4 regions of the Ciceribacter sp. RN22 genome follow, and region 1 is predicted to be linked to each of the others. Evidence: predicted binding sites of a transcription regulator. Region 1 holds the regulator's gene; each other region holds the start of a gene.
The links. Region 1 encodes LexA, which represses DNA repair genes until DNA is damaged. Its sites were predicted from a motif close to TGTTCNNNNTGTGTTCNG; they were not measured.

Region 1 (3,205 bases):
CCGAAAGACGATCGCCGCCCCCATGAGCCCACGCCCGGCATTCGGGGCGTCGAGCCCGAAATAGCCGGTGAGACCGGCAGGTGTCAGCACCTCGATCTTCGCGTTTGCCGAAGGGACGACGAGACCGAAGGAATGCGCCTCGATCTCTCGCTGGTGGAAGACGGTTTCCAGCACCTCCTGGAAGTCGGAGGGGTTTTCCTCCGTCAGCACGACCGCCGAGACGCCCGTCACGCCATTGTCGTGGCGTTCGAGCGCCGCACGATCCGCCGGCAGTGGATTGACCCGTTCGCAGGAGAAGAGGAGAAAATCGGGCGCGCGCAGGTCCGCGGCGAAGGCAAGCCTGAACGAGGCCGTCGCCTCGGTGCCATCCGGCAACCTCAAGGGCCGCGAAAAGTGCAGGATTTCGCCCGCGGAGAGGCCGTGCTCGGTATAGATCGCATGGTCCGCGGCCGCATCCGTCGAGGCAACCGCTATTCCCGACAGTCCCTCGCCGTCCGACATGCGGAAGCGGAAGGCGCGGTCGCGGGCGACGAAGACGTTGCCTTTGCGGGCGGCCTCTTCGCACGCCTCCCGGCTCGCCACGGCGAGTGGCTCCAGATAGGTCTTGTCGGAGAAAAAGACGCAGGCGTTCTCGGTGCCGAAGGGATGCAGCGCATCGGCGGCGACCGTGAAGCCGAGCACGCCGAGCCGCTCGCGCGCAGCCTTCAGCCCGTGCACGGGCAAGACGATGTGATCGACGCCACGCGGCGCCTCGATGGCAGTGGACATTCCGCTCCCTCCTTGTCGGTCACGTTTGATGTGCGCGATTTGCCTTCCCTTTGCAAGGCGAACCAGCCCCCGCCCGGCAGCAGCCCGGAACGGGTGGATGCACGGGAAAAATGCGCCGGAGCTCCAATTGCTTACCAATATTTAAGTACTTGCGGAACACATATGGAACAGATAGTGTATGTTCTGGATTTGTTTCATACGACGGGGCTCTGGATCATGCTGACGCGCAAGCAACAGGAACTGCTTCTCTTCATTCACGAGCGGATGAAGGAATCGGGCGTGCCGCCGTCGTTCGACGAAATGAAGGACGCGCTCGACCTCGCCTCGAAATCCGGCATCCACCGCCTCATCACGGCGCTCGAGGAGCGTGGCTTCATTCGGCGTCTGCCGAACCGGGCCCGGGCGCTGGAGGTGATCAAGCTGCCGGAAGCCTATTCCTCCAGCCTGCAGCCGCGGCGGGGTTTCTCGCCGAGCGTGATCGAGGGAAGCCTCGGCAAGGGACAGCCGGCGCCTGCCGCCAAGCCGCCTGCAGAGGAGCGCTCGAGTTCCGTCGCCGTCCCCGTCATGGGCCGCATCGCGGCCGGCGTGCCGATCTCGGCGATCCAGCACAACACCCACGAAATCACCATTCCGGCAGAGATGCTCGGTTCAGGCGAGCACTATGCGCTCGAGGTCAAGGGTGATTCGATGATCGAGGCCGGCATTCTCGACGGCGACACGGTCATCATCCGCAACGCCAGCAACGCAACGCCCGGCGACATCGTCGTGGCACTCGTGGATGACGAAGAGGCGACGCTGAAGCGCTTCCGCCGCCGGGGCGATTCGATCGCGCTCGAGGCTGCGAACCCGGCATACGAAACCCGCATCTTCGGCCCCGATCGTGTCAAGATCCAGGGCAAGCTCGTCGGTCTCATCCGCCGCTATCACTGACCTGTGCCATGGGAGCGCGCTTCGCGGGCTGTTCGTCGGCGAAGCTGCCGGTTCGCCAATCGTAAAGGCGATGCCGCTGCCACGGCCTGTCGAGAGTGGTGAACGCCGTGCGCTGGCGGATGTCCCGATCGTCGTAATTTCCAAGATAGAACTCGGTTGCGCCCATGCGCCGTAGCGCTTCGGCATCGATCATCCTCGCGCCGGAGCGGCAGACGCCGAAGGGTGGACGACGCGGCGTAATCACGAGGTCGGCGACGTCACATGCGACGCCGAGAAGTGCCTGATCCTCGACCGTCGCGACGCGCCATCCTTTCTCAAGCCGTGCGATACACCAGGACTTTCCGGTGCAGCGGAAGCGGCCGGGGATCGCCGCTTCGAACTGCCGCCGCATCGTCTCGCGAACGGTCCGGATCTGTCCTGCGGAAAACCGGTCCGTTCCGGTCGCCCGGACTTCGGTGACAGGATCGTCTGCGCTGCGGAGCGGGCCGAGATGATCGGGACGCGCAAGCGCGTGCTGCCATTGGGAGAAGAGGAAGTCCGCCGGCTTGCTGCGGTTGGTCGCAATCGTCCTGCCGTCGACAGCGGGCAGCCCCGCCAGCCGTCCGTCCTCCGAGACGATGAGGTCGGCGGTGTCTTCCGCCGGCAGGAGGATCGCAAGCCCGATCACCGCGGCAAGCACTGCCGCACCGATCCAGCGCAGCCGCGTATGCAGCAGGGTGAGCAGCAGGAGCCCCGTGGAGGCGAGCGGCAGAAACCAGTCCCCGAACCGGCCGAAGGATGTCCCCTCGCTCCAGCTCGCAACCGTGGTCGCGATCACGATGACGATCTCGAGGCCCTCGCCAGCGAGAATTAGAAAGGGCGTATCGAGGCCGAACGGCATGAGCAGCATTGCCGCAAGCGCCGCCGGCATCACCACCACGGAGATGATCGGCATTGCCGCGAGATTCGCGACGAGACCGTAAGGTGCCAGTCGATGGAAATGGGCGACGGCGAAGATCGCCGTCGCCAGTCCGCCGATCAGCGACGTCACGAAGGTGCCCGCCGCGAAATTCCACAGGAAGGAAAGGATCTTCCGACCGGGGAAGTCCGGCGCGTAGCGCGATTGCCGCGCTGCACCCCGTCGCCAGCCATCGTAGCCGGCAATCAGTCCTGCGGTGGCGGCAAACGACATCTGGAAGCTCGCACCGAGCACCTGTGACGGCCAAACGGCGACAATGACGATCGCCGCCAGTGCGAGGTTGCGCAGGCTGATCGCCGGGCGGTCGAACAGGACGGCAACCAGCATGATCGCCGTCATCAGAAAAGCGCGGATAGCGGAGACCTGCGAGCCGGAGATCATCAGGTAGAGGAAGGTAGCGGCCAGCGCGGCCATGGCAGCGATCTTCTTGATCGGCCAGGACTGGGCGATTGCCGGCGAGAGGCTGAGCAGCTTGCGCAGGCCGACAAAGAAAATGCCAGCGGCAAGTGCCATGTGGAGGCCGGAAATCGCTGTGATGTGCGCCAGTCC
Region 2 (3,205 bases), 1.5 Mb from region 1:
CGGCACCATCACCGGCGTCGGCCAGGTGCTGAAGGCCCGCAAGCCTTCGCTCAAGGTCGTTGCCGTCGAACCCGCAGACAGCCCGGTCCTGTCCGGCGGCAACCCCGGTCCTCACAAAATCCAGGGCATCGGTGCCGGCTTCGCTCCGAAGATCCTCGATACGACGATCTATGACGAGATCGTCACGGTAACCAACGACGAGGCCTTCGAGAATGCACGTCTCGTCGCCCGTCTCGAAGGCGTGCCGGTCGGCATCTCTTCCGGTGCTGCCCTCGCGGCGGCAATCAAGATCGGCCAACGCGAAGAAAACGCCGGCAAAACCATCGTCGTCGTGATTCCCTCCTTTGCCGAGCGCTATCTTTCGACCGCACTCTTCGAAGGACTCGGAGGCTGAGGCACGCGCCTTCGCGATCCGCCATCAAGAATCATCTGCCGCTGATCCGGCCGTCCCTTCGGGCGGCCGGATCTTGATTGTTTACGCCGCCGCCGACAAACGCTCGGAGGGAATACGATAGGAAATCGCCTCGGCGACATGGATACGCCCCAGCCGGTCGGCGCCGTCGAGGTCGGCAAGCGTACGGGCGACTTTCAGGACACGGTGGTAGCCGCGGGCCGAGAATCGGAACTTCTCCGCCGCATCACGCAGGAGTTGCAGGCCGGACGGGTCAGGCTCTGCGAGCGTTTCGATCAACGCCGTCGAGCAGCGGGCATTGGTCATGACCTCTGGCAGCCCGGCCAACGCGAAACGCTCCCGCTGCCGATCCCGTGCCCGCCGGACGCGCCGCGCGACCTCCGCACTCGGCTCGGCGGCCATCGGGCGGATAAGATCGGTTGCCGCGACTGCGGGGACGTCGATGCGAATATCGATCCGGTCCATCAGTGGACCGGAAATCCGCCCCTGATACTCGGTGAGACAGCGCGGCCCTCTGGCACAGCTGTGCCCCGGCTCGCCCGCAAGCCCGCAGCGGCACGGATTCATGGCCGCTATCAGCTGGAAATCGGCGGGATAGGTGACACGATGGTTGGCACGGGCGATCACGCATTCACCCGTTTCCAGTGGCTGCCGCAATGCATCGAGCACCTGCGGCGCGAATTCCGGCAGCTCGTCGAGAAAAAGCACGCCTTTGTGGGCGAGTGACGCCTCTCCGGGCTTCGCCCGCAACCCGCCGCCGACGAGAGCCGCCATCGTGGCGGAATGATGCGGCGTGCGAAACGGTCGCCGGTCGGAGAGCTTGCCGCCGGACAGTTGCCCGGCGATCGAATGGATCATCGAGACTTCGAGGAGCTCGGGCGCAGAGAGAGCGGGCAGGATCGACGGCAGGCGCGAGGCCAGCATGGATTTGCCGGAACCGGGAGGACCAACCATCAGGAGGTTGTGGCCGCCGGCTGCCGCCACTTCGAGAGCACGCTTCGCACTCTCCTGACCGCGAATGTCGGCGAGATCTGGCAGATTGGCGGAAAGCGCACGAACGGCCGGCTCGGGTCGCGAGAGCACCTGGGTTCCCCGAAAGTGATTGGCGAGCGCAATCAGGCTACGCGGCGCCAGAATGTCGATCTCCGCCCCGGCCCACGCCGCCTCGGGTCCGCTGTCGGCGGGGCAGATCAGACCCTTGCCAAGCGCATTGGCGCCAATCGCCGCCGGCAGCGCACCGGCAATCGGGGCAATTGTTCCGTCGAGATTGAGTTCGCCGATGACCACGTAATCCGAAAGCGCATCACCGGGAATGGCGCCGAGTGCCGCCATGAGGCCGAGCGCAATGGGAAGATCGAAATGCGAACCTTCCTTAGGCAGGTCGGCCGGTGCGAGGTTGACCGTGACGCGCTTCGGCGGCAAAGCGAGCCCCGAAGCATGCAAGGCCGCTTGCACCCGTTCGCGACTCTCGGCGACCGCCTTGTCTGGCAGACCGACGATCTGCATGCCGATCTTGCCCGGCGCGACCATCACCTGCACGTCGACAGGAACCCCTTCGATGCCCTGAAATGCAACCGTACTGACACGCGCAACCATCGCCCGCCCCCTCGATCTGCCCCCTGGCATGGCGGGAAAATACATCTTCCGCGCGCTACCGATCGAACACTGACACGGATTTCAGGCAATGACAAGAACATTTGCAGAACAGATGTGCGCAATATTCCCGCATAGGTTTTAGATCGGTTGCATCCGAGAACAAACATCGTACGCCGTGGGCAGTAACGCCGCCCGGCAGTCTCAGGCGCGCTTTCTCTCGATTGCGTCCCACAGCAGGGCGGCAATGTCAGCGCCACCGAAACGCTTCACTTCACGGAGGCCGGTCGGCGACGTGACGTTGATCTCCGTCATGTAGTCGCCGATCACGTCGATGCCGACGAGGAGGAAACCGCGCTCTCTCAACGCCGGACCGATACGGGCGCAGATTTCCTTCTCCCGCGCCGTCAGTTCCGTCGCCTCGGCACGTCCGCCGACATGCATATTGGAACGGCTGTCAGTCTCGGCCGGCACGCGGTTGATTGCGCCCACCGGTTCCCCGTCAACGAGGATGATGCGCTTGTCGCCCTTGCGGACGTCCGGCAGGTAAGCCTGCGCGATGAAGGGCTCACGGAAGACCTGATGGAACATTTCCAGCAGCGAGGAGAAATTGCGATCGTCGCGGGTGGTATGGAAGACGCCGGCGCCACCATTGCCATAGAGCGGCTTCAAGATGATATCGCCCATTTCCTCACGGAAGCGCGCGATCTCGTCGTTGTCGCGGGTAATCAGCGTCGGCGGCATCAGGTCGGCAAACTCGGTGACGAATATCTTCTCCGGCGAATTACGGACCCAGGCCGGATCGTTCACGACCAACGTCTTCGGATGAATCCGTTCGAGAAGATGGGTCGAGGTGATGTAGGCCATGTCGAACGGCGGGTCCTGCCGCAGCAGGACGACATCCATCGTGGAGAGGTCGACGCGCTCCGGCGCTCCAAGCGTGAAGTGGTCGCCCTTGACGTCGCGCAGCTCCATCGGCTCGACGGTCGCAAAAACCCGCCCGTCACGCATGGTCAGCCGGTCGGGCGTGTAATGAAACAGACGGTAGCCACGCGCCTGCGCCTCGAGACTCATCGCGAAGGTGGAGTCGCCTGCAATTCCGATGCCGGACACATGGTCCATCTGGACCGCGATATTGGTGATCTTCGCCATTGCCTGCCCCTCGTTGAAAGCAGGTCAGATGTAGGTCGCCGCCGCCGC
Region 3 (3,205 bases), on a different contig from region 1:
ATATAGGCGGGGTCCCCGGCCGAGCGCTCGGAGAGGAAACGACGAGCCCTCTCGTTCTGCTCCGGATCGTCGATGACGACCAGGCGCAACAGGATATTCGTATCGACGCCGATCATTTCCGGCCTTCGTGCCATTCCCGCGTGATCCGCGCGTCATCCTCGGCGGCGGCATCCATGATCGCCTCGTCCATATCCTCGGCGGTCATGCCCGCACCAAAGGGAGGCTTGCCCAGAACGCCCGCGAGATCGGCCAGTTTCTTGTTCTTCGGGGTGGCCACCACCTGCCCGTTACGCACCGTCACGTAGAAGCGGGTGCCCGGAGCGAGGTTCAACTGGTCGCGCACGTCCTTCGGGATCGTGAGCTGTCCTTTCGAGGTCATCGTCGTCAATGCGCCCATCTCTCGCCCTCCGGCTCCGTGTTCTTGCGGCAATAGTACCAGTAAGATGCCGGGTATCAAATTCTCACCGCGACAGCTCCTTCAGCCCCAGCCGGATGAGCTTGGCGCTGTCGGCGCCTTCGCCGGCATTCTTGAGCGCCGCTGCCACGGCATTTGCGGCTTGTTCGCGCGAATAGCCGAGATTGGTGAGCGCCGAGACGGCGTCGGAGACCGGGGCAGGGGCGACGCCTTCGCCGAGCTCCTGCTTCAGGCCGATCGTGCCGGCCGCGTCGCCGGCGAAGGCGGGTGCCTTGTTCTTGAGTTCGGTGACGATGCGCACCGCGACCTTCGGCCCGACGCCCGGCGCGCGCGAGATCGACGTCTTGTCCTGCAGCGCGATCGCGTTGGCGAGTTCGGACGGGGTGAGGGTGGAGAGGACGGCGAGCGCCACCTTGGTGCCCACGCCCTGCACGCTCTGCAGCAGGTTGAACCATTCCCGTTCCAGTGCGGTCAGGAAGCCGAAGAGCTTCAGCTGGTCCTCCCGGACATAGGTTTCGATGAAGAGCACGGCCGCCTCGCCGGCGGAGCCGAGCTTCGAGAGCGTGCGCGAGGAGCAGTGGGCGATGTAGCAGACGCCGTGGACGTCGATCAGGGCGTAGTCGCTGCCGATTTCCTCGATGGTGCCTTTGAGCTTGCCGATCATGAAGTGTGATCCGTCGGGTGGTGGGGGCGAATTGTCAACCGGTGGCGAGAACCCTGCGCATCCGCTCGCCGCCGCGATTGTGGGCGTGGCAGATGGCGATCGCCAGCGCGTCGGCGGCGTCGTTGCCCTTGAACTCGGCCTTCGGCATCAGGATCTTCAGCATCATGTGGATCTGCTGCTTTTCTCCGTGGCCGACGCCGATCACCGACTTCTTCACCGCGTTCGGCGCGTATTCGGAGACCGGCAGGCCGGCGCGGGCCGGAACCAGCATGGCAACGCCGCGCGCCTGGCCGAGCTTCAGCGTCGCGACCGCGTCCTTGTTCACGAAGGTCTGTTCGACCGCCGCCTCGTCGGGCTTGTAGGCATGGACGATCTCGGCAAGTCCGTCATGCAGCTGGCAGAGGCGCGAGGCGAGATCCATGTCTCCGTCCGAGGTCACGGTGCCGGAGGCGACGAAACGCAGGCTGTTGCCGAGCGTCTCGATGACGCCCCAGCCGGTGCGTCTGAGGCCCGGATCGATACCGATGATGCGAATCGCACTTTGCATGGTTCACCCTATTCCGTCTCCCGGAGGGTTTGCCAGCAAAATGTGAACAAAACAAAAACATTCAACAACAAGGGATCGTGATCGCCGCCGCGCCGGCTTCGGGCTGGCAATCGCACTCCGGCTTTCTAAATAGAGTTTTCCGACCACGAGAGAACGAGACGCAGGGGCTGCCGATGATACCTTTTTCGATCCTCGACCTTTCACCGGTCGCCGAGGGACACACCGTCGGCGAGGCGCTGGACGCGTCACGGCGAATGGCACAGAAGGCCGAGGCCTGCGGCTACAAGCGCTTCTGGCTCGCCGAGCATCACGGCATGCCGGGGATCGCCAGCGCCGCCACCTCGATCGTCATCGCCCATGTCGGAGCGGCCACCTCGCGCATCCGCATCGGGTCCGGCGGTGTCATGCTGCCCAATCACTCGCCGCTCGTAATCGCCGAGCAGTTCGGTACGCTGGAGGCGCTCTTTCCCGGCCGCGTCGACCTCGGCCTCGGCCGTGCGCCGGGCACCGACATGCGCACGGCCCGCGCCCTTCGCCGCAATCTCGAAGCCTCCGCCGACAGCTTTCCGCGCGACATCATTGACCTGCAGCGGCTGCTGGGCCCCCGGCAGGAGGAGCAGGCAGTGATCGCGGTGCCCGGCAACAACAGCAATGTGCCCCTCTGGCTTCTCGGCTCCAGCCTCTACAGCGCCCATCTCGCCGCGGCGCTCGGCCTGCCTTACGCCTTCGCCTCGCATTTCGCGCCCGACCAGATGATGGAGGCGATCGCGATCTACCGTGAACGGTTCGAACCGTCGGAGCAGTTGCAGAAGCCTCATGTGATGGTCGGGGTGATGGGGGTCGCCGCCGAGACAGATGCCGAGGCGCAGCATCTCTTCACGTCGGCGCAGCAGCAGTTCGTCAATCTGAGGCGCAATGTTCGCCGACCGTTCCCCCGTCCGGTCGAGACGATGGACGGGTTCTGGTCCGACGTCGAGCGGATGGGTGTCGAGCACACCTTGCGTTACGCGGTGGTCGGCGCGTCCTCGACCGCGGAAGAGAAACTCACCCGCTTCCTCGACGAGACGGGCGCCGACGAGCTCATCATTTCGACGCCGGTCCACGATGTCGAGGCCCGGCTGCAGTCGATCGAAATTTTCAGTACCTTCTCAGGGGTGATGCAACCTGCCCACTGAGGCCGGCCGGAGCGCGAGATTTGTTGTCTCCGAGGTCATTTTCATCGGCTTTTCAGCGCTTTTGTGAGATGTTGCCCGCCAAATTAACCGGCGTTTAAGTAAAGCTTCCCAAGGGTAGAAGCATCACGGTCCGTTCTGGCGCCGCGCTCGCTCGCGAGCCGTCGAACCGTTTCAAGGGGAACTGCGCCGAAAAGGCGCGATGCGGGAAGGCTGGATAGAGTGATGCATTACCGGTTCAATTCACTGTCCTCGAAAGTCATTGGTATCTTTCTTCTGCTCACGGCGGCGTCGGTCGGCGTGCTGAACGTTCTTGCCTATTACACGTCGAGCAGCATTTTCGGTCGCCAGACCTATCATGCGATGGAGAGCACGCTCACCTTCCGCGGCGACATGCTGAAGGAACA
Region 4 (3,205 bases), on a different contig from region 1:
GCGCGACACGGAAAATCCGCTGGCCGCCACGATTGCCGAGCACATCGATGAGCGGCGTCACGTCCGTCATCTGATCCTCGATCAGGGAAGAGGCCGATTGAACCTCGGGGTGTGGTTCGACGAGGGTGGCGGCAAGGCTGAGCTTCTCGATGCCGAAGCCGGGTTCGATCCTCTCGAAACGATCGCGGAAGAGCTTCATCAGCCAGGCAACATCACGAACCGGCTTTGCGGTGCCGGCCCTGAGCGCCTGCATGGTGTTGTCGACGCGGTGAATGACGAGGTCGGTGCGACGCACGCCGAGTCCGCGCTGTTCGAGCTCGAGGCAAAGCTGGCGCACCAGCCGGCCGACGTACTTCTCGATGGTTTCCGCAGCGCCGATCGGTTCGGCAAAGAGCTTGTGCAGTTCGATCAGGTCCGCCGGCCGGATCGGATCGATGGGCTCCGCGACCCTCCCGAGCATTTGGTCGAGACGGCGCCCGACCTCCGGGCCGAAGCGAAGAGCCAAAGGGGCGCGCGGCGTCGCTTCCAGATCGGCGACAGTGGCAAAGCCGAGGGTGCGGAGTCGGGCAACGGTCTCGACCGGCAATCGTAACGATGACAGCGGCAAGCGCCCTACGACGCTGGCGGTCTCTCCGCGCGGGACGATGACGGTCCCGCGACTTGTGCTCCGGGCCAGCGCATGCGCGGCGCCCCAGGTGTCGGCGATGGCCGCACGGGCCGCAAGGCCTCGCGCGCGGAAACGATTGACGAGGCCGGACAGCATTAGCTCCTCGCCACCCTGAAGGTGATCGGCGCCTTCGGTGTCCATGACGATCCCGTCCGGAGGATCCATGGCAACAACAGGAGAATATTGTGACAAGGCCCATAGCGTCAGACGTTCGAGAGCTGCACGGTCCGCCACCGGATCGGCGTCGATCATCATCAGCCCCTGGACCAGCGCCTGCGCCTTGGCCGCCGGCATGCCGACATGAAGTCCGTGTTGGAGAGCCGCCTTGTCGGCCGCGGCAATCCACCGCTTCGAACCGCTCCTGGCGATTACCGCGAGCGGGGTTTCAACGGGCAGCGAGGGATCGGCGCGTCTCACCCGATCCGTCGCCAGCGTCGGAAGAAAGACAGATACGACCCTGACCATCACATGCACCTAAGACAAATTCCGCGCTCTCTCCTGCCCTCACCCGGATCAGTTCCGCGAGCCATCGCGCCCGCCCGACGCCCGGCACCGGCAACGGTTCGGACGGCAGAACCGAGATCCGCCACCGCGTTGCCGCAGCCGTCGGCGAACCGAAGTCGGAGGCTTCGCTCTGGCGCCGCCAGCGGCGGATCACCAGACCCAATGTGCCCGACTTCTCAGCGGCAAGCTGCAGCCGGCGCGACACCGTCATCGGCAGGCGCACGAGTTCGGCGACGACGGCCCCGAGGCCGCCATAGCGCAGCGCCTCCTCGAAGCTGGCGAGCATCGTCTCTTCCTTGTCGCACTCGACGAAGATGACGCGGTCGGGGTGAAGCCCGACCTGAGCGAGTGCCGGAAAGAAGAGATCGAAGCGCGTGAGGCACCAGACCACCTTGCCGGTGGTTCGAGCAGCGATGCCCCCGACGAAGAGCGCGGCCGCCGCCCCGTCAATTGCACCGTTTCCACCACCCGCCACCTCATGCAGGGCGCCGCAGGCAAGTCCGCCACCCGGCAGGCGCGCATCGATCTCCGGCACGCCGAACGGAAGAACGCTTCGATGGCGCGAGCCCGCCCCCTCCAGGTTGGCGATCTTCTCGCGCAACTCGTCGAGGACAGTGTTCGAGATGGAGGCGGCAGTCATGGTCTTCTTTCGCAGCCCGTTTTCGGCTTGAGAAACTGGCATATGTTCTGTATTTGTTCTTTTGCTGAAAACGAGTCAATGCGCATACGACCCGTCAAAGTTGAGAGGCGATGCCAGGCTGGTGAATCCGCGAAAGGATTCAAACCGATGAACGGATCGGAAATTTTTCTCATGCGATCGCGTTTTGGCGTCAACCGGCGGGAAATGCGGCAAGCATATCCCATATTCGGGTTCATAATGCGGACGGAAGCGGGTCCATGACAGACGAAGAAGGCCAGGGCCGGCCGCGCAAGATCGTTCATATCGACATGGATGCCTTCTACGCATCGGTCGAGCAGCGCGACAATCCCGAGCTGAAGGGTTTGCCGGTCGCCGTCGGCAGTCCTGCCGCCCGCGGCGTGGTGGCAGCGGCAAGCTACGAAGCGCGTAAATTCGGCGTTCACTCGGCGATGCCCTCGGTGACGGCCAGGCGCAAATGCCCCGACCTGATCTTCGTCCCGCCACGCTTCGACGTCTACAAGGCTGTGTCGTCGCAGATCCGCGCAATCTTCGCCGAATACACGGCATTGATCGAACCGTTGTCGCTCGACGAGGCCTATCTCGACGTCACCGAAAACCTGAAGGGCATGGAGATCGCGACCGAGATCGCCGCGGAAATCCGCGCGAGGATCAAGGTCGCGACGGGACTGAACGCGTCAGCGGGAATTTCCTACAACAAGTTCCTGGCCAAGATGGCGAGCGATCTCAACAAGCCGAACGGCCAGGCCGTTATAACACCGAGGAACGGACCGGGCTTCGTAGAGCGGCTTCCGATCAAGAAGTTCCACGGTGTCGGACCGGCGACCGCCGAGAAGATGCATCGGCTCGGCATCGAGACCGGCGCGGATCTCAAGGCACAGACGCTCGCGTTTCTCGTTCAGCATTTCGGGAAGTCGGGACCATATTTCTACGGGATCGCCCGTGGGATCGACAATCGCGAGGTCCGACCGGACCGGGTGCGAAAATCGGTCGGCGCCGAAGACACATTCGCGGAGGACATTCATTCCTTTGAGTTGGCACGAGAAGGACTTCGGCCGTTGATCGAAAAGGTATGGGGTTATTGCGAGGCCAATGAGATTGGCGCCAAGACCGTGACGCTGAAGGTCAAGTTTGCCGATTTCAGCCAGATCACCCGCAGCAGGACCTTTCCTCAAGCACTGCCGGCAATCGCCGATCTTGAAGACGTCGTCGGCATCCTTCTCGCGCCGGTCTTTCCACCGAAGAAGGGAATTCGTCTCCTCGGCGTCACGCTGTCTTCGCTGGAGCAGCGGGCGTTATCGACGGAACCGCAACTGCAGCTGGCGCTCTAGATGCTGTGGCTGCGAGATGGCAGTTGGAACTCCTCGCCGTTGGCG

Region 2: the regulator LexA is predicted to act here: its motif matches at 2,102-2,119, upstream of NHF53_RS01560 (YifB family Mg chelatase-like AAA ATPase).
Region 3: the regulator LexA is predicted to act here: its motif matches at 1,669-1,686, upstream of ruvC (crossover junction endodeoxyribonuclease RuvC).
Region 4: the regulator LexA is predicted to act here: its motif matches at 1,855-1,872, upstream of dinB (DNA polymerase IV).

What each region holds. Positions count from the first base shown of each region.
Region 1 is NZ_JAMXLD010000001.1:1,804,794-1,807,998, reverse strand. Features, by position in the region: gene NHF53_RS08995 (VOC family protein) at 1-768, opposite strand, end outside; gene lexA (transcriptional repressor LexA) at 985-1,698, shown strand; gene NHF53_RS08985 (ComEC/Rec2 family competence protein) at 1,679-3,205, opposite strand, start outside.
Region 2 is NZ_JAMXLD010000001.1:314,511-317,715, forward strand. Features, by position in the region: gene cysK (cysteine synthase A) at 1-394, shown strand, start outside; gene NHF53_RS01560 (YifB family Mg chelatase-like AAA ATPase) at 476-2,008, opposite strand; gene gshB (glutathione synthase) at 2,210-3,157, opposite strand.
Region 3 is NZ_JAMXLD010000002.1:522,734-525,938, reverse strand. Features, by position in the region: gene NHF53_RS17510 (PIN domain-containing protein) at 1-116, opposite strand, end outside; gene NHF53_RS17505 (AbrB/MazE/SpoVT family DNA-binding domain-containing protein) at 113-397, opposite strand; gene ruvA (Holliday junction branch migration protein RuvA) at 462-1,079, opposite strand; gene ruvC (crossover junction endodeoxyribonuclease RuvC) at 1,114-1,626, opposite strand; gene NHF53_RS17490 (LLM class flavin-dependent oxidoreductase) at 1,800-2,801, shown strand; gene NHF53_RS17485 (methyl-accepting chemotaxis protein) at 3,024-3,205, shown strand, end outside.
Region 4 is NZ_JAMXLD010000010.1:2,180-5,384, forward strand. Features, by position in the region: gene NHF53_RS22325 (DNA polymerase Y family protein) at 1-1,132, opposite strand, end outside; gene NHF53_RS22330 (ImuA family protein) at 1,053-1,811, opposite strand; gene dinB (DNA polymerase IV) at 2,069-3,160, shown strand.